One region of the Paenibacillus sp. Soil724D2 genome, then DNA from elsewhere that is predicted to be linked to it. Evidence: predicted binding sites of a transcription regulator. Region 1 holds the regulator's gene; each other region holds the start of a gene.
What was found. Region 1 encodes LexA, which represses DNA repair genes until DNA is damaged. Its sites were predicted from a motif close to CGAACATATGTTCG; they were not measured.
Positions count from the first base shown of each region.

Region 2: ASG85_RS13620 (DNA polymerase IV) is a predicted target of LexA. The motif match lies at 2,891-2,904, and genes of this name have one in related genera.
Region 3: recA (recombinase RecA) is a predicted target of LexA. The motif match lies at 2,030-2,043, and genes of this name have one in related genera.
Region 4: ASG85_RS37140 (YolD-like family protein) is a predicted target of LexA. The motif match lies at 1,794-1,807, and genes of this name have one in related genera.

Region 1 covers NZ_LMRY01000008.1:38,473-43,981, forward strand. Annotated here, with positions in the region: gene glnA (type I glutamate--ammonia ligase) at 1-230, shown strand, start outside; gene ASG85_RS10430 (aminopeptidase) at 340-1,578, shown strand; gene lexA (transcriptional repressor LexA) at 2,146-2,763, opposite strand; gene ASG85_RS10440 (LysM peptidoglycan-binding domain-containing protein) at 2,911-3,318, shown strand; gene ASG85_RS10445 (DUF896 domain-containing protein) at 3,462-3,644, shown strand; gene ASG85_RS10450 (HAD family hydrolase) at 3,688-4,479, shown strand; gene ASG85_RS10455 (1,2-dihydroxy-3-keto-5-methylthiopentene dioxygenase) at 4,558-5,100, opposite strand; gene metH (methionine synthase) at 5,356-5,509, shown strand, end outside.
Region 2 covers NZ_LMRY01000012.1:102,674-108,182, forward strand. Annotated here, with positions in the region: gene ASG85_RS13605 (MFS transporter) at 1-377, opposite strand, end outside; gene ASG85_RS13610 (TlpA family protein disulfide reductase) at 517-1,050, shown strand; gene cimA (citramalate synthase) at 1,144-2,763, opposite strand; gene ASG85_RS13620 (DNA polymerase IV) at 2,978-4,279, shown strand; gene mobB (molybdopterin-guanine dinucleotide biosynthesis protein B) at 4,286-4,786, shown strand; gene ASG85_RS13630 (ferredoxin) at 4,861-5,094, shown strand; gene ASG85_RS13635 (adenylate/guanylate cyclase domain-containing protein) at 5,265-5,509, shown strand, end outside.
Region 3 covers NZ_LMRY01000001.1:116,410-121,918, reverse strand. Annotated here, with positions in the region: gene pgsA (CDP-diacylglycerol--glycerol-3-phosphate 3-phosphatidyltransferase) at 1-459, shown strand, start outside; gene ASG85_RS00570 (competence/damage-inducible protein A) at 690-1,940, shown strand; gene recA (recombinase RecA) at 2,116-3,159, shown strand; gene ASG85_RS00560 (regulatory protein RecX) at 3,236-3,928, shown strand; gene rny (ribonuclease Y) at 4,314-5,509, shown strand, end outside.
Region 4 covers NZ_LMRY01000029.1:38,208-43,716, forward strand. Annotated here, with positions in the region: gene ASG85_RS22810 (pyridoxamine 5'-phosphate oxidase family protein) at 1-727, shown strand, start outside; gene ASG85_RS22815 (hypothetical protein) at 863-1,126, shown strand; gene ASG85_RS37140 (YolD-like family protein) at 1,825-2,157, shown strand; gene ASG85_RS22825 (hypothetical protein) at 2,518-2,760, shown strand; gene ASG85_RS22830 (2'-5' RNA ligase family protein) at 2,929-3,462, shown strand; gene ASG85_RS22835 (NUDIX hydrolase) at 3,695-4,054, shown strand; partial or broken gene ASG85_RS22840 (HIT family protein) at 4,207-4,619, shown strand; gene ASG85_RS22845 (NUDIX domain-containing protein) at 4,866-5,348, shown strand.

The DNA.
Region 1 (5,509 bases):
ATCGTAACATCTATGTGATGACCGAAGAGGAAAGAGAGAGCGATGGTATTCCTACCTTGCCATTGAACTTGAAACAAGCGTTGGACGAGCTGCTTCGCAATGATGTGATTTGCGATACACTTGGCGAACATGCTCTGGCTCATTTCTATGAACTTAAAGAAATTGAGTGGGATATGTACCGCACACAAGTTCACCAATGGGAAAGAGATCAATATCTGTCCCTTTATTAATCGCCTAGCAAGTTGATATTAAGCAACAATTAGATATGAAAAGCCCGTCAGCCTTCAGGAACGATTCTGAACTGATGGGCTTTTTCACGCGAAGGAGATCATAAGTATGTTGGACAACTTTCAAATTAATTTGGAGAAGTACGCTGAGCTTGTAGTTAAGGTTGGGGTTAACCTCCATAAAGGCCAGGATCTGATGATAGAGTCGCCGATAGAATCCTTAGATTTAACTAGACTTATCGTGAAAAAAGCCTATGAGGCAGGGGCAAATTTTGTCCAAGTGCACTGGCAGGATGATGTGATAACTCGCAGCAGATTTGAATATGCCAATGATGAAGCTTTTGATTATTATCCAGAGTGGTATACGAGTATGTTAGAACGCTTTGTAGAAAATGGTGGAGCTTTACTGAATATCAAAGTACCGGATCCTGATTTGTACGCAGGTATTGATGCAAGCATGATTTCTAGAGCATCCAAATCCATGGCTACGGCTAGAGCAAAGTATCAACACTATGTGAGAACAAGTAAGTTCAGTTGGTGCTTAATCAAAGCGCCTACGGTAGCGTGGGCATCCAAAGTGTATGCCGATTTGCCTGAAGAACAGCGGATCGATGCAATGTGGGAGGCAATCTTCCGTATAAATCGCGTTTATGAAGAGGATCCGGTAGCTGCTTGGCGAGTTCATATGGATCAATTGAAGCGCGTTCGCAGCGTGTTAAATGAGAAGCAATACGAGGCGCTTCAATATCGAGCGGCAGGCACAGATTTACGAGTCGAATTGCCGGAGGGTCACATTTGGCTTGGCGGTGATACGGAGAACGCAAGTGGAATACGATTCGTGGCGAATATGCCAACCGAGGAAGTTTTCACGATGCCTAAGCGAACGGGTGTTCATGGGACGGTGTCGAGCACCAAGCCATTAAATGTGAATGGGGCGCTTGTGGATCGGTTTTCGTTTAAATTCGAGGACGGGAAAGTTGTGGATTATCAGGCAGAAGTCGGCTATGAGCATCTAGCAAGGTTGCTGGATATGGATGAGGGCGCACGCTATTTGGGAGAAGTTGCGCTCGTACCTTTTGATTCGCCGATCTCTAATCTTGACCGCATTTTCTACAATACGGGCATCGATGAGAATGCATCCTGCCATCTGGCCTTAGGCAGCTGCTACCCGATCAATTTGCAGGATGGCGTATCTTTATCAAGTGAAGAGCTGAAAGCTCGCGGTGGGAACACCAGTTTGATTCATGTGGATTTCATGATCGGGACGGCTGATCTTGAGATCGATGGTGTTCTTGGTGATGGTACAGTTGAGCCTATTTTCCGTCGTGGAAATTGGGCGCTTGCATTTTAGTTGTATTTATCTGATTTGTTAGCTTAATTCCAAAGGTGTGAGTACTCCTGAGTTTATCAAGGGGTTAGATAGCAGATAGCAGATAGCAGATAGCAGATAGCTGATGAAGACCGCAGAAGGAAAAAGGAAGCTAGAAGCTAGAAAATAGAAAATAGAAGTCTCTAGAGACCGCTAATTTGTCCAAAAGTGTGGAAATATTAAGAATAGAAGTCTTTAAAGATTCCTATTCCTTAAAGTTGAATCAAATAGGGCCAAATATTACCGAATAGAAGTCTCTAGAAGCTTCTATTTACGCAAAATTTGATCTTAATGACGTAATAGCAGTCTCTAGAGGCTCTTATCTGAATCCACAGTTCAGCCTTTTTGGCTATGACGGGATTAAAGCCCATTTCATTAACTTTGAAATATCTATATTTGGATCGATTGCCTCACTATCTTTTAAGTTCCTCAATTTGCCCCATTGCTCCATGTAATTTAAGGCTGTTTACATCCAAAAGAACCGAGGGACTATTGTCCTCTCGGTTCTTTATCATTGGCATTGTATGTAGAATAAGGGCTGTAGTGCTATTACATATCCCGGAACAAACCAATGACACGGCCAAGAATCGTAACATGTTTCAAAAGGATTGGCTGCAAAGCCGAGTTCTCCGGTTGAAGACGAATATGATCCTTCTCCTTGTAAAAGCGTTTCACCGTTGCTTCATCATCTTCCGTCATTGCTACAACAATATCCCCGTTATTAGCGGTTTGCTGTTGCTTTACGATGACATAATCGCCATTATGAATACCGGCTTCGATCATACTGTCACCCATGACGCTAAGCATGAACACATTATTATCTCCTACCATGCTGACAGGAAGAGGGAAGTAGTCTTCGATGTTCTCTGTTGCTGTAATAGGCACACCGGCTGTAACTTTACCAACGAGAGGTACACGAGCTACAGAAACTGCAAAATGCGTTTCCGCACCGTCAAGTCCTAGAATTTCAATAGCACGTGGCTTTGTAGGATCTCGACGAATCATACCTTTCTTCTCAAGACGCTCCAAATGTCCATGAACTGTAGAACTAGAAGCTAGTCCAACTGCCTCGCCGATTTCTCTAACGGAAGGTGGGTACCCCTTATCTTTCACTTCATTCTTAATGAATTCCAATATAGCTTGTTGACGCTGCGAAATCTTACTCAATAGTTATCACTCCAATACTGGGAATCATTACCCAAAGTATAACATAGAACCCGAGTTCGTACAAACATAAGTTCGAGAAAAGGGTTGACTCAAACATGTGTTCGTGTTATTCTAATACCAGAACAAATGTTTGGGAGATGATTATTCATGTATATGGCTTATTCAAACACTAACACAACAAACGCACCTCATAGATCTGCTAGCACATCCAAAGGGATGACATTTCATTCTAGTTATACAAAAGCTATTGTTCGCTTCATTTTATTAGCAGTTATTCTTGGTACTTTGTTTTCATTTGGTGCTATGGTTCAAGCCTATGCAGGGGATGGGGCTGCAACTGCGAAGACCGCAGTTTCCAAGACACCTATTAACATCACTCCGAAAGCTGTCGTACAAGATCAAGTCGTTATTCAACGTGGAGACACACTCTGGGATATTGCTTCCACACATAAAAAAAACGATGAGAACGTTCGTTCCTACATACATAAATTAAAGACAATCAATCATTTATCCACCAGCTCCTTGAAAGAAGGACAGGTTTTATTGCTTCCTTAAATTCACTCTGCTATTTTTAATAGACTCTAAATATGATGAGGCTTGGACACATGTTCCTATGCCTCTTTTTGTTGTCTCTTGACATTCCTTAGTAGGGATGGCAAAGTAGTACTCATATTGAATTTTTGACTGGGAGGATCATTATGAGTGACAACATGGAACAGAATATCGAACGTATTAATGAGCTTGCTCGTAAAGCGAAAACAGTTGGCTTAACAGATGCGGAAATCGATGAACGCAACGAACTCAGAAAGAAATATATTGAAGCATTCCGCGGCAATCTTAAAGTTCAACTTGATTCCATCAAGTTTACGGACGAAGAGTAATCGCTGCTCATATAGATACAACATTCAAAAGGGGAAATGAATGATGACGTTGAAAGCTGTGCTTTTTGATTTAGATGATACGCTTCTGTGGGATGATCGCAGTGTGCAGGAAGCATTCGAAGCGACAAGTGCTGAAGCTGCAAAGCACGTTGCGGTGAATCCCGCGGAATTGGAAGCCTCTGTTCGCAAGGAAGCGCGTTCTTTATATGAATCTTTTGAAACCTTTGCGTTTACGAAGATGATTGGGATTAATCCCTTTGAAGGCTTATGGGCTAATTTCACACAAGGTGAGAATGAGAACTTTCGTAAGCTTGAGAAACTAGCGCCAGGATATCGTACGGAGTCTTGGACAAGAGGGCTTGCGGCGTTGGGGATAGAGGATCGTGAGCTCGGGTATAAGCTTGGAGAACTATTTCCAGCAGAACGCCGACGCCGTCCTTACGTATATGAGGAAACGTTTCGAGTATTGGACGCTTTGAAAGGCAGCTATCAATTACTGTTATTAACGAATGGCTCGCCAGATCTGCAAAAGGAAAAATTAGCAGGTGTCCCCAATATCGCACCATACTTTGATCATATTGTGATCTCGGGTGAATTTGGCGTAGGTAAGCCAGCGACATCGATTTTTAACCATGCTCTGGGACTTCTTGGGATAGAAGCTGAGGAAGGAATCATGATCGGAGATAAATTGACAACCGATATCCTTGGTTCTAGCAGCGTAGGTATGCGCAATATTTGGATTAATCACCATGGGCTTCAAAGTGGAGATGAGATCGTTCCTGTATATGAGGTTTCCCGTCTTCAAGATATTTTACCGATTATTGCTAACGGATAACACAGAATAAATAAAAACCCAACGGCTGCATAGGACGTTAAGTCCAGCGCTGTTGGGTTTTTGCATCATATAATAGAATTAGGCTTTGCTAAATTCTGGATCATCAATGTTATAAGCAACCCAGCCATCTTTTTCGATGAAGAGACGAACGGCAACGATTTCACGATTATCCATAAGTGTGAAGAAATGGTTCGTGTTCTCAGGAACTGAGATCACATCGCCTGGTTCAAGTTCAACATCAAAATAGCCAACTTCGCTTTCGGATTTGATAATGAAAATTCCTCGTCCAGAAACGATTGCACGAATTTCATCTTCCGTATGTGTGTGTACTTGTTCGAATTTCTTCAGAAGCTCTTCGATGTTAGGCGTTGAATCGGAAAGCGCGATTACATCCCAAATTTCATAACCGCGTCTAGCAGCCAAATCACGAATTTCTTCTTCATAAGTACTAATAATTTCAGCTTTCTCTTCATCACTTAGAATGAATTTCTCACGTAGTGCTACCGGAAGCTTGTTAGCATCCCAGTGTTCATATACAACATTTTGACTATCCAAGAAGGCTTTGACCTGCTCTTCGCCTTCAATACGTTCATTCGTATTGCGAATTCTAATTTGTGCCAAGCTGCATCCCTCTTTCTGAGTAAATATAATATAGGGATCTTTGATTGGAGATCAAAGTCTCTCCTTATGTATTATAGTGGAAATATAGCTAGCTGTCGATGGTCGAACATAAGAATTTCCGATAAAACCTATAGGTAATTGTGATAATTCAAATTCTTTTCATAGAAGCCGGATTCTGTTACACTAAAGCATAACATAATTTGTCGTTTTTTTTATTCTCTATTGCTTTAGGATAAGTTGAAAGGGAGTCATGCAATGACCAAAACACCAATACAAGAGCAGCTTAAAAAGAAAATCATGATCCTAGATGGTGCCATGGGTACAATGATTCAGCAAGAGAACTTAACAGCTGAAGATTTCGGGAGCGATGATCTGGACGGTTGTAATGAAATTCTTTGCGTTACTCGGC
Region 2 (5,509 bases), on a different contig from region 1:
GAGTTCCAAACAGCTCCAAGGCCTGCTAGAACGCCTGCAGAGCCGTAAACTATAAGCGAAGGGATGATGACAGCTTTACGTGTAAAACGGTCTGATAAATAACCCGATACAGGAATGATGATACCGGCTGTAATGGAGAACAAGGTGATGACGAGTGAGCTCTGAAAGCGCGATATGCCCATCCTTTCCTGCATATCAGGTAGAATAGGAACTAGCATCGAATTACCTAACACAAGAACTAAGGGAATCGTTGCTATTGCGATGTATTCCCAGATGTGGCCTTTTTTGTTTTTAGATTTGTTTTTAGGTTTGCTTTCAGTTTTGTCTTCAAATATGTTTTCGGAAATTTTTTTGCCCTTGGCTGCTTTTGTAGTCATTATGATGAGAGTCCTTTCAGAACATGATGTATGTTTACTTTTCCCAAATAAGTTGAAAGCATACTTTGGATTTTATTCGTTGATGTTGGAATTTTGGCGAATTTGGAGATAATATAGACAGAGTGGAGGTGGAAGTGCTTTGAAGAGGAATGTGTTTGTGATAGCCCTGGTGGTTATATTAGCCAGTTTTGCTATTTATCAAAACGCCCAACGCGAGAATAAAGCGACACTTATGCCTACTGAGCAAGCGCCAAAAGTGAATTTCTTGGCCCCTTCGTTTACGTTAAAAGGGCTTGATGGGAAAGACTACACGATTGGTGGGCCGCGTGATAAGCCTTTGTTCGTTAATTTCTGGGCTTCATGGTGTGGTCCATGCGAGGAAGAGGCACCGGATTTGGTTAATGTGTACAACAAATATCAAGGGCAGTTTGATCTCTACGCGGTCAATGTGACACCTGGTGATAAAATGGAGAACATTACGAAGTTTGTGGAAACCTACAAATACCCATTCCCGGTGTTATTAGATAAGCAAGGAACGAATGCGGATACTTATCGAGTGGTCGCTATTCCAACCAGTTTCTTAATCGATAAAAATGGGGTCATTCGCGAGGTCGTTCATGTACTCTCTCCTAGAGATTTGGATAAGAAAATTGCAAGTCTCATTAAAGAGTAAAAAAGCTGCAAGAAAGCGCCGATGGTTGGCGTGCTCTTTGCAGCTTTTCTTGTCTTTAAACTCGGTCATTCAACCTTGAGTGAAGTTTACTCATTAATGGTTCACTAAACCTAGGCGCTCTTGTTGATCTTTGTTCGCAGGCTCGACACGTTTTCTTCCGATTAATGCATATCGCAAGCTATCTACGAGAGCATACCAGCTTGCTTCAATAATGTTACTGGACACTCCAAGCGTGTTCCATGTGGTATTGAAGTCAGTCGATTCCATCAGAACGCGAACCTTACCGGCAGTAGCGCCTTTCACATCAAGGACACGCACCTTATAGTCGGAGAGATGGACGTTCTTAATATCAGGGTAATATTGGATCAAAGCTTTACGTAAGGCATTGTCAAGAGCGTTTACTGGACCGTTGCCTTCTGCCGCGGTATAGATCGTTTCGCCATGAACCTTCACTTTAACAATGGCTTCGGAGACAACCGATTGATTAGCGGACTTCTCAACAAGCATTTTAAATGATTCTAATGTGAAAATCTCTTCTAGACCTTCGAATGCTTCGCGCAGCAAAAGCTCTAGTGTGGCATCGGCTCCTTCGAATTGGTAGCCTTGATGCTCGAGATCTTTAATTTTCTCAATGACTTCTTTGGTTTTCTGATGCTCTTTATTAAAGTCAAGATTCAATTCTTGGGCTTTCACTAATACATTGCTTTGCCCCGCAAGCTCTGAAACAAGTACACGTTGTTTATTGCCAACGAGTTCAGGCTTCGTATGCTCATACGTGCTAGCATCCTTGAGAATGGCTGAAACGTGAATACCGCCTTTATGCGCAAATGCCGCATTCCCGACATATGGCTGATTAACAGGCATATGCATGTTGGCGATTTCGCTAATGTATCTCGAAACTGGCGTTAATGATTTGAGTTGCTCATCGGAAATAACCGAATAGCCAAGCTTTAACTGAAGGTTAGGGATAATGGAGCTAAGGTTAGCATTACCGCAGCGTTCTCCATAGCCATTAATAGTTCCTTGGACCTGTCCTGCTCCTGCTTGTACAGCGGCAAGGCTGTTTGCTACACCTAATTCACAATCATTATGAGCGTGAATTCCGATGGGGGTGGTGACATTTTGTTTAACAGTAGTGACAATGGCAGTAATTTCTCCAGGTAATGAGCCGCCGTTAGTGTCACATAGGACTATCCAATCAGCTCCGGCATCCTGTGCTTTTTTGATTGTTTGCAGGGCGTACTCGGGATTATTCTTGTAACCGTCGAAGAAATGCTCGGCATCGTAGATGACTTCAAGACCACTGCTTTTTAAATAAAGAACGGAGTCGTAGATCATGGCAAGATTTTCTTCAAGTGTAGTTTGAATAGCTGTTGTGACATGGAAGTCCCAGGACTTACCGAAGATGGTTGCTACCTGAGCGCCTGACTCCACGAGTCTGTTCAGATTAATATCATCCGCAGCAATGGAATCTTTACGCCGTGTGCTGCCGAATGCAGTAATCTTCGCATTTGTGAACTTCATGTCGCGAGCACGTTCAAAAAATTCAATATCTTTGCTGTTGCTGCCCGGCCATCCGCCTTCAATATAATGAACCCCAAGCTCATCGAGCTTGCGGGCAATTTTAATTTTATCCTCGACGGATAAGCTGATGCCTTCTCCTTGCGTACCGTCTCGTAGTGTGGTGTCGAAGATTTTGACTGATGTTGGCATAGGTTCCTCCTTCAAAAGCTAGCAAAGTGACTTCGGTGCTTGATGTGCAGGTGCTTGTGCTTGCTTTAAAGCGCTAATGTATAATTTACGATTATACCATAATAGTATGGGTAAAGACATCATAACGCAAAAATACGTTTGCTTGAAAGTATAATTTTTTGTATGCTGAAAATGGCTCTAATAGTTGGTCGTTTATCAATGGGAGGGAATATAAATGGTGACAACTCAGCATCATTATCCCAAGCAAGGTAGAGTCATATTGCATATAGATATGAATGCATTCTATTGCTCTGTTCATGAGGCCGTTGAGCCTGATTTATATAAAGGAAAGCCTCTGGCTGTTGCTGGCAGCGTTGAGCTTCGTAAAGGGATAATTGTTACTTCATCTTATGCGGCGCGCGCTGTGGGGATCAAGACAGGTATGCAAGTTAGGCAAGCGATGAAGTTATGTCCGGATTTGATACTGATAAGACCTGATTTCGAGCTATATCGAAGCTTCTCAAGGAGGTTTATGCAGATTGCTTATAGTTATTCACCTATGGTGGAATCCATGTCAATCGATGAGTGTTTCGTCGATATAACAGGGTCCAAGCAATTTGGAACGCCACTTGAGATCGCGAATAACATTCAGCAACAGATCATGAAGGAACTGAAGCTGCCCTGTTCGATTGGCGTTGCCCCCAATAAGCTGCTTGCCAAGATGGGTTCTGATATGAAGAAGCCAAATGGGATTTCTGTGCTTCGATTAAGGGATGTACCCACTGTATTGTGGGACAAACCGTGCAACTATTTATATGGCATTGGCAAAAAGACGGCGGATAAGCTGACTAGACTTGGCATCCATACGTTAGGTCAGCTGGCAGCTGGGGACGAGTTGCTGCTAAGTAAACACTTTGGCATCTTAGGTGCGCATCTGAAGCGTTCAGCTAATGGGATTGATCATTCACTAGTAAACCCAGAACAAGAACAGAGCAAGTCCATTGGGCATACGACAACGCTGCCGCAGGATTTTACCGATACCAAAGAAATTCACCGAGTATTCTTAAATCTGGCGGATCAAGTAGCAAGAAGACTTCGCAAGCAGGAGCTAATGGCATCCACGATCCAGATCACGATTCGTGATCCGGAGATGAGGACGATTACACGATCCGTAACCTTGCCTACGCCAACTGAGCATATGGATGATATTTATCGAACCTCGTGTCAGTTATATGATCATCAATGGGAGGAAGGCAACCCTGTTCGGCTGCTTGGGATTACGCTGCAGAATCTAACGATGAAGGAAGAAACGTTCGTTCAGTTGGATCTATTTGATTATGAAAAGCAGCCTAAACGAGAAAATTTGAACCGTATTATGGATGGACTTCGTGATAAATTCGGGGAAAATGCGATTCTAACCGCAGGGATGATGGGCGACAATCCTGCTACGTTAATTAGAAATCATAAAGCGAGAGGGACTTCCCTGCAAATGGATCATTTGAGGAACAATCCCCTTCACAAAGAAGAGGAGAAGTGACAAAGGATGGCGCATTGTATTGGCTTTGCAGGTTATTCGAACAGCGGAAAAACAACGTTAGTGGCTAAGTTAATCGTAGAAATGAAGCAGCGCGGCTATCGGATAGCCGTAATGAAACATGATGCGCATGGACATTATAAAGAAGCAGCAGGGACGGACTCCACAACTTTTGTAGAGTCGGGTGCAGAAGCAGTTGTAACCCTATCACCAGATGGGATTCATGTGTTCGTGAAGAAGCTAAAGCCAAGTCTAGAAGAACAGTTAAGTGCGTATGCACATCTAGACTATGTTTTTATCGAAGGCTTCAAGAAGGAAAAGCATCCAAAGATTGCTGTCTTCCGTACACTAGAGCAAAGTGAAATTATTCAAGTTCTTGAGCCTGAGCCCATTGCTATTGCAACAGATATGAACGATTTCACCTTTCATTTTGGAGGTTTTCCTTCCTTCGATTTGAACAATATCCCTGGTATAGCTGACTTTATTGAACAATATTTTGAGAGTAATTAATTTTAAGGTTTGAACTTTGTCCGTATTTATATTATATTTTACATTGAGGATAATTTGAGGAGGAGTTAGAAATCATGGCAAAGTATACATTTGTTGATAAAGATACTTGCATCGCTTGTGGCGCTTGCGGAGCTACAGCTCCAGACATCTATGATTACGATGATGAAGGTTTGGCTGAAGTGATTTTTGATGGAGACGGCAACAAAGGGGTAACTGAAATCCCAGAAGATCTGTTTGATGATCTACAGGATGCACAAGATGGCTGCCCGACGGATTCCATTAAAGTAGCGGATACACCTTTTAGCTAATCAGTATAAAACATAATTTTGTGAAGTGATTCGCAGAATGTCGAAAGAGCTCAGTTCCTGTAAAGGGATTGAGCTCTTTTTTTGATATAAATTGTATTTACGTGTAACTATTTATTGCCATTTTCTACGTGCCATCTTACAATGAAGCTAGTAAACATTGGGAGGATCTTATGGGTAAGAAGAAATGGATTCAAACTTTAACGGTAGGACTTTTGTTGATGTTATTTTCGACATATTTCTACACGGTTAACTCTAGCGGATTGTTTTATTTTGTTGAGGGGCCCCTCCAAGATGTTTTGCGGAAAGCTAAATCTGTGGATGAACGTCAGCCAGAGGATCGCATCAAAATTGTTAAGATTGATGAGAAATCACTTAAAGCAATCGGGAAATTTCCTTGGGATCGAACTACCTATGC
Region 3 (5,509 bases), on a different contig from region 1:
ATTGCTGCTTTAATTTTCATTATTGCAGCGAGTACAGATAGTTTAGATGGTTACATTGCTAGAAAACGTAATCTTGTAACTAACTTAGGCAAGCTGCTTGATCCTTTAGCGGATAAGCTGCTTGTTACAGCTGTGCTCGTCTCATTAGTGGAAATGGGCAAAGTAGATGCGTGGATTGTCATTGTCATTATCAGTAGAGAGTGGGCTGTCACAGGACTTCGCCAAATTGCTCTATTGGAAGGCACCGTGATGGCAGCTAGCAAATGGGGAAAAGCGAAGACGGCAGCTCAGATAACAGCCATCATTGCGTTACTTATTAATAATTTTCCTTTTACGTTCCTGCACTTCCCTTTTGATGTTATAGCTAGTTGGGTAGCAGCAATTATTACCGTGTATTCAGGTGTAGAGTACTTTGTAAAAAATAAGCACGTCATAGATTTTTCAGAAAAAGCGCAATAGGGCAACCTATTGTGTTTTTTCTACCACTTAAGAATTGGTGGTAAAACCTAATATAGGGATCTTTGGTCGTAGACCAAAGTCTCTCCGCATTGGGGATCTTTGGTCGTAGACCAAAGTCTCCCCGCATTAGGGATCTTTGGTCGTAGACCAAAGTCTCTCCTCGTTAGACGCGGTCGCTCAACTTTGAATGCCGAGGTAGAGGTTTTCTCATTTTAAGGAGGGAATTCGAAATGAAAGCAGAGATAATCGCAGTTGGAACGGAACTTTTACTAGGCCAAATTGTAAATACAAATGCTCAATTTCTTTCCAGAGAGTGTGCTGCGCTTGGCGTAGATATGTATTTCCAAACAGTCGTTGGTGATAATGAACAGAGATTGCTAGATAGCTTCAAATTAGCCGCTTCAAGGGCTGACGTCGTTATTTGTACAGGAGGTCTTGGACCTACGCAGGATGATTTGACGAAGGATGTGCTTGCTGCGTTTGTAGGCCGTGAATTGATTTTGCATGAGCCCTCTATGAAAATAATCACGGATATGTTCCAGTCACGCGGGATCCATATGGTGGAAAGCAACAGACGACAAGCGATGATGATAGTTGGAAGTGATCCTTTACATAACGAAACAGGGCTTGCCGTTGGTGTTGCATTTACATACGAAGGAACACATTTCATTCTGCTGCCTGGCCCGCCCAAAGAAATGAAGCCTATGTTCACCAAGTATGCGGCTCCTTGGTTGCGTGCACGGATGACTAATGAGATTCCGCTATATTCCAAAATGCTAAAATTTGCTGGCATCGGTGAATCTAACTTGGAGCATCAATTAATTGATCTAATTCAAGCTCAAACGGACCCAACGATCGCTCCATATGCCAAAGAAAGCGAAGTGACGATTCGCTTAACAACACGTGCACAGACAGCTTCGGAAGGCGAACGGAATCTTCAAGCGACTGAACTAGAGATTAGAAAGCGATTAGGAGAACATCTCTATGCCGACCAAGATGTTCCCATCGAAACGATTGTGCTGCAATTGCTTGGCGAGAAGAAACTGACACTTGCTGTGGCAGAAAGCTGCACAGGCGGCATGCTAAGTGATTTGATTACTGCAGTGCCTGGGAGTTCCCAATCTTTTCTGGGAGGGATTATTTGTTATTCTAATGCCTTGAAGCATAAGCTACTCGGTGTTCCAATGGATGTGCTGGAAGGGGAGGGTTCCCCAGGTGCTGTTAGCAGCGAGACAGCGACCCTCTTAGCGGAGAAATTGATTACTGTGACTGGAAGTGACTTAGGACTATCAGTCACAGGTGTAGCGGGTCCAAGTCCGTCTGAAGGCAAGCCAGTAGGGCTTGTTTATATAGGTTTTGCTCAAAAAGACGTAGCAACAAGGGTTATTACTCTGCAGCTATCTGGTAATCGGGAGTCCATCAAGCATAGAGCGGCCAAAAGCGCACTCTATCATTTATGGAAACAGTTGAAAGATAGCTAGAGTTCGCATATAATGAGACTAAGTGTTAACGGAAGAACCGTAACAAAGCGATAACTTTGTTGCGGTTTTTTGTTTGTTCGCTAAAAAGTCGAATGTATGTTCGAAAAAATGCTTGGCAAACACCTGAAAACAAGTTATCATATACCTATAATGATAGAAGAAGGAAGTGAGTGTTTTGTCAGATCGTCGCGCAGCACTTGATAATGCTTTACGTCAAATTGAGAAACAGTTCGGAAAAGGCTCCATTATGAAGCTTGGAGAATCTACACATATGCAAGTTGAAACGATTTCATCCGGCTCTCTTGCGCTTGATATCGCTCTTGGAATAGGTGGATTTCCACGCGGAAGAATTATTGAAGTATATGGACCTGAGTCTTCTGGTAAAACTACGGTAGCTCTGCATGCTATCGCAGAAGTACAGAAGAATGGTGGACAAGCAGCTTTTATCGATGCGGAGCACGCATTGGATCCTTCTTATGCAAGCAAGCTTGGTATTAATATAGATGAGCTTCTACTCTCTCAGCCGGATACCGGTGAACAAGCACTTGAGATCGCTGAAGCACTAGTGCGAAGTGGTGCTGTAGATATTATTGTTATTGACTCTGTAGCGGCATTAGTGCCTAAAGCAGAGATTGAAGGCGACATGGGTGATTCTCACGTGGGTCTGCAGGCTCGTTTGATGTCCCAAGCACTTCGTAAGCTGTCTGGTGCGATCAACAAGTCCAAAGTTATCGCGATTTTCATTAACCAATTACGTGAAAAAGTTGGCGTTATGTTCGGTAACCCAGAGACAACACCTGGTGGCCGTGCACTTAAGTTCTATTCATCCGTACGGCTAGATGTCCGTCGTGTGGAAACGATCAAGCAAGGTAATGATATGGTTGGTAACCGCACAAGAATTAAAGTCGTTAAGAATAAAGTAGCTCCGCCGTTCAAACAAGCGGAAGTGGATATTATGTACGGTGAAGGAATTTCACGCGAAGGCAGCATTATTGATATCGGAACAGAGATGGATATCGTTAATAAAAGCGGAGCTTGGTATTCGTATGAAGGTGAACGTCTTGGTCAAGGCCGTGAGAATTCGAAGCAGTTTTTGAAGGATAACAAAAGTATCTCGGAAACGATTGAATTACGGATTCGAGAGAACAGTAATTTAATCAAAGCAATCCCTCTTAATGTTGACGAGGAAGATGATGAGTTGGAACCAGATTTCGAATAAGTTTTAATGATCATAGATGAAAGCACCTTAAACCTTGTGTTAAGGTGCTTTTCTTCATTAAAGGAGTTGGTTAGTTTTGAATAGTGAAGAGCAACAACCATTGTTAATCATCACCAAGGTTGAGAAACAGAAGCGTGGTAAGCATCGATACAATATATTTCTAAATGAAGAATACGCATTCTCCGTTCATGAAGATATTTTAATCAAGCATCGGTTAAATAAAGGGGAATCCATACATCTCCAAGAAATCGAAAGTATAACACTTGATGAGGAACAGAATATGGCTTATATAAAGGCAATAAGCATGATAGGCAGACGACCTCATTCATTAAGTGAAGTAAAACGTAAGCTGAAAGAAAAAGGATTCGAAGTGCCTATTATTGCATGGGCATGTGAGAAGCTAGTTCAGCAAAATTATATCAATGATGAGGAATTTGCGAAAATGTGGACAGATAATCGCATTATTTCGCAACGAAAAGGTCGTAATCTCATTCGACAGGAGTTACAACAAAGGGGCATTGATAAAGAATTAGTCAAAAATGCTATGGAGACTATCGATCCCGAAGATGAGTATACAGGGGCAATGAAGTTGGGCCAAACGAAATGGAAGCAAACCTCAGGCAAGACAATGGATCGTAAAAGAAAGACAGGAGCTTTTCTAATGCGGAGAGGTTATACGGGCTCTGTTGTTAACAAGGTTTTGGGGGTATTAAGCAGTGAATCGAATGAAGATGAGTTTGAAATCTCAGATGACCACTTTGATTGTTAATGACATTAATTATATGTCAAGTTAGTTAATGACATTAAGTGTTGTGCAGGTGCTGGAAATACTTATTCTGTCATCTCAGGGACATTCGCTTGACAAGCTTCTTCGACAAAAGATAAAATAACAGTGTATATTTTCATAATGTATTCAAAATCATACTAAATTCATTGATTTTGAGGGGACAGATGTAGAAACCGCCAATTTTTACACTGTTGATTATGGATTATTAGCACTATAGTGCCTCTAACGCACGGTGCGCATTCATTTAAAAGCCATGCTCTTAATAAGTAGGGTATGTATGACTAGTCAAACAATTAAAAATCGGATTAAAAAACCGAAGGGAATCCCAGGCTAACACCTTGGAGAAACCAACGAGGAGGTGAACAAGATGATGCCATTCATCTGGATCGCGATCATTCTCATTGTTGGAGCTGCATGCTTAGGGATTGGTTATTTTATCCGTAAATCTCTTGCAGAAGCGAAAATTTCCAGTGCTGAAACAGCCGCTGAACAGATTAGAGAATCTGCAAAGAAGGAAGCAGAAGCACTGAAAAAAGAAACGGTTCTGGAAGCAAAGGACGAAGTGCATAAACTGAGGTCCGAAGCTGAAAAAGACATTCGTGAACGTCGAAATGAAATTCAACGACAAGAAAGACGATTGTTGCAAAAAGAGGAATCGCTGGATAAAAAATTAGAATCTCTCGAGCGTAAAGAAGAGCAAGTTGCCAACAAAGAGAAGCGGATCGAGGATACGCAATCACAAATTGATCAGCTTTATAAAAGCCAAGTTTCGGAGTTAGAGCGAATTTCTGGGCTTACAATGGATGAAGCTAAGAGTATCATTCTTACAAACGTAGAACAGGAAGTTCGTCACGAAACCGCACAGCTTATTAAAGAAATCGAACAGCAGGCCAAAGAAGAAGGCGATAAGAAAGCCCGTGAGATCATCACGCTCGCCATTCAACGTTGTGCTGCAGATCACGTAGCTGAAACAACCGTTTCAGTTGTATCATTGCCAAATGAAGAAATGAAAGGCCGCATCATCGGACGTGAAGGACGTAATATTCGCGCACTGGAAACATTGACGGGTATCGACCTTATTATTGATGATACGCCAGAAGCAGTTATTTTATCAGGATTTGATCCAATCCGACGCGAAATTGCTCGTACATCTCTAGAAAAGCTTGTTGCTGATGGACGTATTCATCCGGCACGCATTGAAGAGATGGTTGAGAAATCCCGTAAAGAAGTGGACGAACGTATCCGCGAATATGGGGAGCAAGCAACGTTTGAGGTTGGTGTACACGGATTGCATCCTGACTTGATCAAAATTCTGGGTCGTTTGAAATTCAGAACAAGTTACGGTCAAAACGTGTTGAAACATTCCATGGAAGTAGCTTATCTGGCTGGTCTGATGGCCGGGGAGCTCGGGGTAGACGTAACTTTGGCGAAACGTGCCGGGCTGCTTCATGACATCGGTAAGGCGCTAGACCACGAGGTTGAAGGATCTCATGTGGAAATCGGTGTTGAGATTGGTAAGAAGTATAAGGAGCATCCAGTCGTTATTAATAGTATTGCTTCGCA
Region 4 (5,509 bases), on a different contig from region 1:
AACATTTTTGACTGGAGAACCAGGTTTTGTCGAGGAGCTTGATGAACAGAGAATGGTGATACGGGCTGGATTGATTACAGGTGACCCTCTTGCTTCGGAGTCTAAAGAACAGAAACAAATTGGGCTGCTTGTTATCGATACGAAACGCCGAATCAGACTGCGTGTTAACGGAACAGCTATTATGGAAATGGGACAATTCATTGTGACCGCGCATCAGATTTACGGGAATTGTCCGAAGTATATTCAGAAAAGATCGCTTTGTTCAGAGAAAGACGCCTATAGAATGTTAAAGTCGGAACAGCGAAGTAAGGAACTGAGTCAGCAGCATGTGGAGTGGATTACGCAAGCAGACACGTTCTATATCGGCAGTACTAATGATCGGGGAGAAATGGATGCCTCACATCGAGGAGGGAATCCGGGTTTTGTTCACGTAGTCAATGCAGAAACGTTAATGTTTCCCGACTATTTCGGCAACTCCATGTTTAACACATTGGGAAACATCCAATCGAATCCCTCATCGGGTCTGTTATTTATCGACTATGATCATGGTCATTCGCTACAGCTGACTGGTTTGGCTGAAATCATTTGGGATGAGGCGGCGATTGCGTCCTTTCCTGGTGCGGGACGAGTAGTGAGATTTGAAATTAGGGACGTCGTTCAATTGAATAATGCCACTGAACTATGGTGGGAAGATACAGAGATGTCGCCATTTAATCCGAAAGGCTGATTGTATTACTATTATATTTAGGAGGAATTAAACATGAGTACTAATAAATATTTGATCATTGTTCAAGCCAATCAGCAAGATATGGGGAGAGCGATGCACGGACTGCTCTATGGATAAGAACTGCACGAGGCTGGGATGGAGGTTGAACTCTATTTTGACGGTGCGGGAACGCAGTGGCCAAATGAATTCAGCAAACCAGATCACATGCTTAATCCATTATACAAGCAAGTGATGAAGACTGGTATTATTAAAGGCGGCTGTGGAGCGTGCGCCGGATTCTTTGAAGTCGCTGAAGAAGTGCAACAAGCAGGAGTTAAACTGGTCGGAAACGACTCCAGCAGCGGCCATTTAGCGTTTGCTCAATTTATGAAGGATGGATTTGTGCCTATCGTTTTGTAAATAAATTGCTTCATTTAACCCCGCTTTTAAGGGAGGCCACAGAAAAGTTCCTTAACTACATCAAAGGGTACAGCCACTCAAAAAAATTGAGGATGCTGTACCTTTTTTTCGGTATGATTATGAGAATTTTTGATAATCCAACAGATGACAATAAAGCACTTAGTAAATACGTTGATCAATATGTAAGCAGGTTGACTATATAAATTCTAGTTTCTAATAAAAGGCGGTGTGTTTTTTTGATGCTGCGCCTCGGGAATGAGATAAAGTTCTTGTCATTTATGGGATAAAGTTCTTGTCATCCGACAAAAATCTAGTCGTGATAGGCTAAATGTGTCATAGATATCTGGTATAATAAAGAATTCATTCAAAGGAGTGATGGTCATCAAAGGAAACCTCTTTACTTCATATTACAGCCAATTCGAAAACCAGCTTACCGAAGCATTTCTAAAAGTACTTATGCACGGCACTGCAGAGCTAACCGATGCCTTTTTAGACTTTGTCGGTGTTCAGGGGGAGTATGTCGGTTACAAATACGATTTTCAGTTTGGAAGAGCAGTACAAATGAGTATTGATCGTGCCGTTTTAATTGGCATTGCTGAAACTGAGATTGTGCATCCAGGTACTGCAACTCCTCAAGATGAGGAAGACGAGGAACAGGAGGGGATCCCGGACGGATATTTGTACGCATCTCATGGTTCATGCTGCCTCAACATAAAGAGTCCGCAATCAGAGGTCAGAAAGAAAAACAATGCAAGCAGCGGCAAGGACTCGATGAACAAGAAATTCATTTCATTTCTGCTACACTTAGCAAATCACAAATTTACAAAAGAATTGTACAACTCACGATATATGACAAATACCAGTCAAGAACTGTTTCGGGTGTAGTAACGCGCAGCAAGCATGGAGAATTTCGTTTGGACACCGTTGATCCGTTCACCGGGGTAGAGGATTGGGATTGGATCAGATTTCAAGATGTACTGAAGGCGGAGCTAAGTAAAGAATGGACAGAAGATGAGATGATTGATCTGTAGAATATTCATTAAATAATTCTCACTTCAACCAAATTGCAAAGCGCTTGGGAATATGCAACCACATCCATAGGAATTAGAGAAACTAATTATCTACAACTAATGGATAATTGTGTTAATTTATCCTTAAATCCAGAAACGCTGGTGAACAAGCCCGAGGGAAAGCATCCCTTGGGCTTGTTTTTGTTTTAATTTCGCATTTGCGCTGGAAAACATTCGATTCGCATCATTAAGTAGTTAATGTGTTAGACATAAAAAGTTGTAGACTGGGGGTGGCGTTAAACTAAACCGAGGGACGGGCAGAATCGTTTAATTTAATGATAGAATATTGTATAGAACTAATAAGGGGGTATTGAAGTGCGAATGTATGCCCTACTTGAAGAGCGTGTGGAGAACGTTAAAAAAATTATGGTTTACGAATCTGAGAGTGGAGTGTATGTCTTTTTGTATGATACACAAGAAGATAAGAGTTGTGTTGCTGACTTATGGTTTGAAACGCTCGATGAAGCTGTCGATCATTGCATTCAAGAATTTAATGTTATACAGGCACAGTGGCTGGTAATCAATGACCCTAAAGAAGGGGAATATCACGATATTATTCATTAAATCAAAAATGGAGTTAAGCTAAACCGAGGGAAGGTGAACTATAGTTGAATGATGAAGCTGCCGGCACGGTCGGCAGTTTCATTATGTTTAACAAGCAGGATAATGGAAATTGTTTGAAGAACTAAGAGGATTAAGTAGTAAATTACATCGTTTATTGTGAGGTATGATATGCAATATTTCATAGGTATTGTCCCTCCCGACGAATATAAAGAGCAAATTGCAGCATTTCGTAATCGCTGGGTTAGTAATCGTTTAAAAGATGTTGTGGAGCCCCACATTACAGTAAAAGCACAGGGTGGACTTACGGAAGATACGCGTTGGCTAGATAATGTTAGGGAAATTTGCACATCAATTAAAAGCTTTCGCTTATCAATGTCAGGGCCAGCAACATTTGGGAGTGCAGTAATATTCCTTGGTGTTGAATCTGAGGAAATATATGTATTACACAAGCTACTGGTGGATAAAGTATCCCCTTCACCAGAGCTGATCGATCGTTATTTTGAATTGGGTCGCTTTCATCCTCATTTAACCTTAGGGCAAACCTATTGGGGTATGAACGAAAATGAGATTGCAGAAATGAAGTTAGCAGCAATTCACGACCTAGCTCCTTTTCCGACCTTTCAGGTCAATTACGTACGGATATATAAAGAAATTGAGCAAAACAAGTACGAACCATTTGAAGATATCCAATTTGTTCGCTAACCAAATCCAGACCCTCACCAGATTGGTGTCAAATGGTACCGCAATTATACTGAGGAAAATGAAATTCAACTGAGCAAGTCGTTGCACTAAATGGATACGCTTGTTAAGTGATGAAATGGCTGCCGGCGTGGTGGCCCTTCGCTCAACTATCTGGCAGGATACTGGAATAATATGTAGAATAATTAAGTTAAATTATCGTTTGAATATCGGGTTTTAAAGGTGGATACAAAAGGTGATTGCTCAGGCTATAATTATAAAAAATCAATATGTGCTTATGGTTAAGCAATATGTTGAGCGGGGAGATATTGTTTGGAATTTCCCTGGGGGCAGCATTGAACAATATGAAAGTCCAGAACAAGCCTGCATTAGAGAAGTAAAAGAACAAACAGGTTATGACATTTGTATCAATGCTTTGTTACATGAGAAAAACCAGAAATTCAGTTTTACGGCTGAAATTAATGGAGGAGAATTGTTCCTTGATGTCAATAATAAGGATAATGACGACATCATTGATATAGCATGGATTTCATTACATGACCTCGAAAAGTTTGATCATATTACATTGCCAATACTTGAACTTGCCCGAAAGTAACACTGCCTTTAATATACTAAACCGCATGAAGCTGCCGCAAACCAAACGGCAGCTTCTTTAAGCTATCTGGCAGGATAGTTGGGAAATAATACCGAATAAAGATATAAATATGGACATTAAAGGGGGAGAAAAGGTTGCCTGAGAGTTCTTGTTTGGGGTGTCAATTAGCAAATAAAGAAATTGAAACAAATACAATTTATGAGAATGATTTAATGACTTGTATTCTAGATATAGCACCACTGAATGAAGGACACATACTAATACTACCTAAACTACATTACCATGATGTCGATGACTTAGATGAATTACTGCAAATGAAATTATGAAGACATCCAGATTGCTCGCAAGGTTACTAAAATCCCATTTCCAACCCGATGGGGTAACCATTCTTCAAAACAATGCGAAATTTAATGATTTAACGCACTATCATATGCATATCTTTCCGCGCTATGATTCCGATGGTTTTGCTTGGGTAGAACCATTAGACTCCACAAATGCAAAGGGACGTCTAAAAGAAACCACCGCGAAGTTCGTTGATTTGATTAATCAGCAGTCTCTACACTAACGGATACAAGAGTTAAGTAAATGTAACATAATTGAAATCTTATTTTCATGTGGCATTAATTAATCAAGCCTATAATAAAAGTCGACCCCCCTTTAAAATATAAAACTTAGACCCTCAGCCCGTTGCTGTGGGTCCTTTTTTTGCTATTCAACTAAAGGACACTTTGATGCAATGAATCTCCTAAACGGAAAACAAAGATGGTATAATATTCCACGCCGGTACAATATGAGAACGGAAGTGAAATGGATGGAAAAAATACGACTTCGTGCGTGCGCAATGATTATTAAGGATGGATCAATTTTACTTATCGAGTACGAGAATGATAATGGTGACGGTGTCCATTACAACCTTCCCGCAGGTGGTGTTGAGCCAGGTGAAACCTTTGTTGAAGCTGTGAAAAGGGAAGCAAAAGAAGAGGCGTGTGTCGACGTGGAAGTCGGTCCTGTTGCTTTTGTTTACGAATATCAACCAACTAAAAGCAATTATATTTATGGCGATACCCATTCTGTGGGTATTACATTTGAATGTGAATTAAAATCAGGGTCATATCCTAAACTTCCACAAAAGCCAGATCCTAAACAAACAGATGTTAAATGGATCCCGATTTCGGAGTTGCATTTGATTCAACTGTACCCAGAAATTAACCAAGACATTGTTGATTATTACAACGGTAATAAGTATCGCAATTATGTTGAAGAACAAGAGATACAACAAAAGCAGTTACGCTAACGGATACGTTTGTTCAATAAGAAACCAAGATGAGGCTGCTGGCATAAATCGGCAGCCTCGTTGAAGTAACGGGCAGTTATCCGCGATTACAAAAGCAGGAAAATAGATCATCTTTATCGAAAATTATTTGAATTATAATTAGAATTATTTCTCTGAACCGG